2 regions of the Cupriavidus sp. 05T42 genome follow, and region 1 is predicted to be linked to the other one. Evidence: predicted binding sites of a transcription regulator. Region 1 holds the regulator's gene; the other holds the start of a gene.
What was found. Region 1 encodes LexA, which represses DNA repair genes until DNA is damaged. Its sites were predicted from a motif close to ACTGTATNNNNATACAGT; they were not measured.
Positions count from the first base shown of each region.

Region 2: the regulator LexA is predicted to act here: its motif matches at 1,154-1,171, upstream of recA (recombinase RecA).

Region 1 is NZ_JBFTLH010000006.1:329,949-332,149, reverse strand. Features, by position in the region: gene AC1EJR_RS11150 (asparaginase) at 1-482, opposite strand, end outside; gene lexA (transcriptional repressor LexA) at 675-1,331, shown strand; gene AC1EJR_RS11140 (hypothetical protein) at 1,452-1,625, shown strand; gene AC1EJR_RS11135 (hypothetical protein) at 1,839-2,201, opposite strand, start outside.
Region 2 is NZ_JBFTLH010000008.1:229,684-231,884, reverse strand. Features, by position in the region: gene recA (recombinase RecA) at 1-1,005, opposite strand, end outside; gene AC1EJR_RS13640 (response regulator) at 1,241-1,930, shown strand; gene AC1EJR_RS13635 (sensor histidine kinase N-terminal domain-containing protein) at 1,943-2,201, shown strand, end outside.

The DNA.
Region 1 (2,201 bases):
TCCGGGCTTGCCGCCACGCGCACTGCGTCGAGCAGATTCAGCGGACCATCGGCCGAGAGCGACGTGGACGGGCGCATTGCCGCGGTCAGCACCACCGGCACCGCGCTCCGCTGCGTCAGGTGCAGGAACATCGCCGTTTCTTCAAGCGTGTCCGTGCCGTGGGTAATCACCACGCCCACCACATCGGGCTGCGCGACCCAATGCGCCACCCGTGCGGCAAGCGTCGCCCACAGGCTGAAGGCCATGTCCTTGCTGTKGATCTGGGCCACCTGCTCCGTCTCCACACGGGCCACCTCGCCCAGCGCAGGCACGGCCTGGATCAGCGACGAGACCGGCACGGTGGCCGCGCGGTACTGCGCACTGCTGGCGGGGCTGGCGGACGAGCCTGCGATGGTGCCGCCGGTGGCGAGCACGACGATGCGGGGCAATGACGTAGACATATAGCGAGAAAATCGAGCGAGTGAGCGGGTGGTGCAGGCGATTGTAACTGGTGGCACGCCGAGGACCGCCGCTCTCGCAAACCCGTGTCGCCGGGCGCACTGGAGTCCGCCGGGTGTCGCGCATGCCCCACATCGCCACTGCAAATTGTGCTTGCACTTCACTCGATACTGTATAAAATCACAGCATACTGTTTAAACATACAGTGCTTCGGCACCACGAGAGACCGGCGACCCATGGCGACCCTGACACCCCGGCAACAGCAGATCTTCGACCTGATCCGCAACACGATCCGGCACACCGGCATTCCGCCGACCCGTGCCGAGATCGCGTCCGAATTCGGTTTCTCCTCGCCCAACTCTGCCGAGGAACACCTGCMAGCGCTGGCCCGCAAGGGCGTGATCGAGCTGACGCCAGGCGCGTCGCGCGGCATCCGCCTCAAGGTGGCACGTAGCGATTCGGAGATGACGGACCAGTTCTCGCTGCCGATGGCCGGCGTGATGCAGCTGACGCTGCCGCTCGTGGGCCGCGTGGCCGCAGGCAGCCCGATCCTTGCCGCAGAGCACATCGACCGTCAGTACCAGGTAGACGCCTCGGTATTTGATGATCGACCTGATTACCTGCTGCGCGTGCGGGGCCTGAGCATGCGCGATGCCGGCATCCTCGACGGCGACCTGCTCGCCGTCAGGAAAGCCAGCGAAGCCGCCAACGGCAAGATCGTCGTCGCGCGGATCGGCGACGATGTGACCGTCAAACGCCTGAAGCGGCGCGGCGACATGATCGAGCTGATCGCCGAAAACCCGGATTTCGAGAATATCGTGGTGCAGGCCGGCCGTGAGGAATTTTCGCTGGAAGGCATCGCCGTCGGGCTAATCCGCTCCTCGGGCTTCTGACTTCCGAGACCGGACGGGCGGCCGCCTGTCCTGGTCCCCAGTTTTGCATTGCCAACGCCGCCCCGTTCTCTCCGGACGACGGGCGTGGACTCCTGCTGTCGCAAACTTCGAGGTGCCGCCATGCTGCCAGTCAACCACACCGCTTCCCGCCGCCCGGTCAAGCCCGTGCCGTTCCGCCAAACCAAGGGCGTGCGCGTCTACCAGGGCGCCCAGCGTCGTACGATGGTCGGCAGCATGGCTGCAATCTGCCGGATGCTGGAACTTGCGGATATGCCCGACAAACTGGACGCATGAACCGCTAGCGGCGGAGCCGCGTCGCCCAAATCATTGTAAATAGTGCAGTTGCGAGCCCACCACGTGAAATTAAGAGAACGTTTAATTCATCGTGAGAGGTGCTTTACACTCGATGGCGCGCATCCGTAGTACCGGCGCATTGGCGCCGATGCGCGAAACCGGAACTTGTCGACCCCGCCGAGTGCCGGTTTTTTTTCGCCCTCCCCGGCTGGATCAGGTACCAGGATACATGCCAGTCATGTTCTTGCGCAGACGGTCCCACAGCATACGCACGCCCCGCACGGTCCCGCTCAGACCCGCCGAGTAGCCAGGGTCGTAGTAGTGAATCAGCAACGACCGGCGCTCGCCAACTTCCACATCAAGGTTGGCATGCTGGAGCACAAAGCCGTTGAAGACATAGACGCTGCCCGGCTCCACCGGCACGCGGTTGCAGCGGCCACGGCGCAGATCCCGTAGCGTCATCCATTTTCTGATGGGAAACGGCAGATTGCGCTGAATGCCATGACGAAGCTTGCAAAAAACATTGGCCACAGTGGATACCGCCAGCCGTGGCGGGTGATAAACCAGCAGATCACC
Region 2 (2,201 bases), on a different contig from region 1:
CGCCGCACGGACCTTGTTCTCGATCTCAGCGGCGATGTCAGGGTTCTCGCGCAGGTATTCGCGCGCGTTGTCCTTGCCCTGGCCGATCTTTTCGCCGTTGTAGCTGTACCACGCGCCCGACTTCTCGACGATCTTGGCATCCACGCCGAGGTCAATGATCTCGCCCTGACGGGAAATGCCCTGGCCGTAGAGGATGTCGAAGAATGCCTCGCGGAACGGCGGCGACACCTTGTTCTTCACCACCTTGACCTTGGTCTCGTTGCCGATGACGTCGTCGCCCTTCTTGATCGAGCCGATGCGGCGGATGTCCAGGCGCACCGAGGCGTAGAACTTCAGCGCATTGCCGCCGGTGGTCGTTTCAGGTGAACCAAACATCACACCGATCTTCATACGAATCTGGTTGATGAAGATCACCAGGCAGTTGGTGCGCTTGATGGTGCCGGTCAGCTTGCGCAGCGCCTGGCTCATCAGGCGGGCCTGCAGGCCGGGCAGCGAATCGCCCATTTCGCCCTCGATTTCGGCCTTCGGCACCAATGCGGCCACCGAGTCGATCACGATCAGGTCGATCGAGCCCGAGCGCACCAGGGCGTCGGTAATTTCCAGGGCCTGCTCGCCGGTGTCCGGCTGGGAGATCAGCAGTTCACCCACGTTCACGCCCAGCTTGCCGGCGTAGTTCACGTCCAGCGCGTGTTCCGCGTCGATAAAGGCGCAGGTGCCGCCCAGCTTCTGCATCTCGGCCACCACCTGCAGCGTCAGCGTGGTCTTGCCCGACGATTCCGGACCATAGATCTCCACCACGCGGCCGCGCGGCAAGCCGCCGACGCCCAGCGCGATATCGAGCCCCAGCGAGCCGGTCGACACCACTTCGATGTCCTTTTCGATCTCGCCATCGCCCAGACGCATGATCGAGCCCTTGCCGAACTGCTTCTCGATCTGGGAGAGCGCGGCGGCAAGCGCCTTCTGCTTCTCAGCGCTCACGCCGGCGCCGGCCTTCTTGTCGTCCATGGTCGTCCTTCAGTCAATGGTGTATAAATAGGCCGCATGCGGCGCGACGCCTGATTTTTAAGCGATTTCCGACGGAAATCGGCCTGAAAAGTGATCTGGCGTGCGACCCGACCCCGCTGCCCACAAGGCAGCCTGCGGAATGTCGGGTACTGTATAAAAAAACAGTATGCTTGGCAAGCCCCACCGGTTCCGCAACCGCGTGGCGTGCGATGCTGGCAACAGGGTGGAGACAACCATGCGCATTCTGATTGCGGAAGATGACGACGTGCTGGCAGACGGGCTCACGCGCTCGCTGCGGCATTCCGGCTACGCCGTCGACCACGTCGCCAACGGCGTGGAAGCCGATTCGGCCCTGTCGACCCAGCATTTCGACCTGCTGATCCTGGACCTCGGCCTGCCCCGCATGCCCGGCCTGGAGGTGCTCAAGCGCCTGCGCACGCGCGGCGCGATGCTGCCGGTGCTGATCCTGACCGCCGCCGATGGCGTGGACGAGCGGGTCAAGGGCCTGGACCTGGGCGCCGACGACTACATGGCCAAGCCCTTCGCGCTGTCCGAGCTGGAGGCGCGCGTGCGCGCGCTGGTCCGGCGCGGCGCGGGCGGCGGCGCCACGCTGATGCGCCACGGGCCGCTGGCCTTCGACCAGGTCGGCCGCATCGCCTATCTGAACGAGCAGATGCTGGACCTGTCCGCACGCGAGATCGGCCTGCTGGAGATCCTGCTCACGCGCAGCGGGCGGCTGGTTTCCAAGGAACAGCTGGTGGACCACCTCTGCGAGTGGGGCGAGGAAGTCAGCAACAACGCCATCGAGGTCTATGTGCACCGGCTGCGCAAGAAGATCGAAGTGGGTGGCATCCGCATCGCCACGGTGCGCGGCCTGGGTTACTGCCTGGAGAAGTTCCAGCCGGTGATGGCGGCGCATGGCTGATCCGGGGGCGGCATGCGCCTGCTGAGACTGCGCTGGGGCCGCCCGCCGGCCCTGCCCCCCCTGCCCAACTCGCCGCCGCCCCTGCCGACCCTGGCCGACGCCGCGGCGGAGGACGCCGCGCTGGCCGACGCCCTGCCGCACCTGGAAGAATCGTCCGCCCATCCCTCCCCGCGCTCGCTGTTCGGCGAGATCCTCGACTGGATGCTCGCCCCGCTGCTGCTGCTCTGGCCGATGAGCATTGCGGTCACCTACCTCGTCGCCAAATCCATCG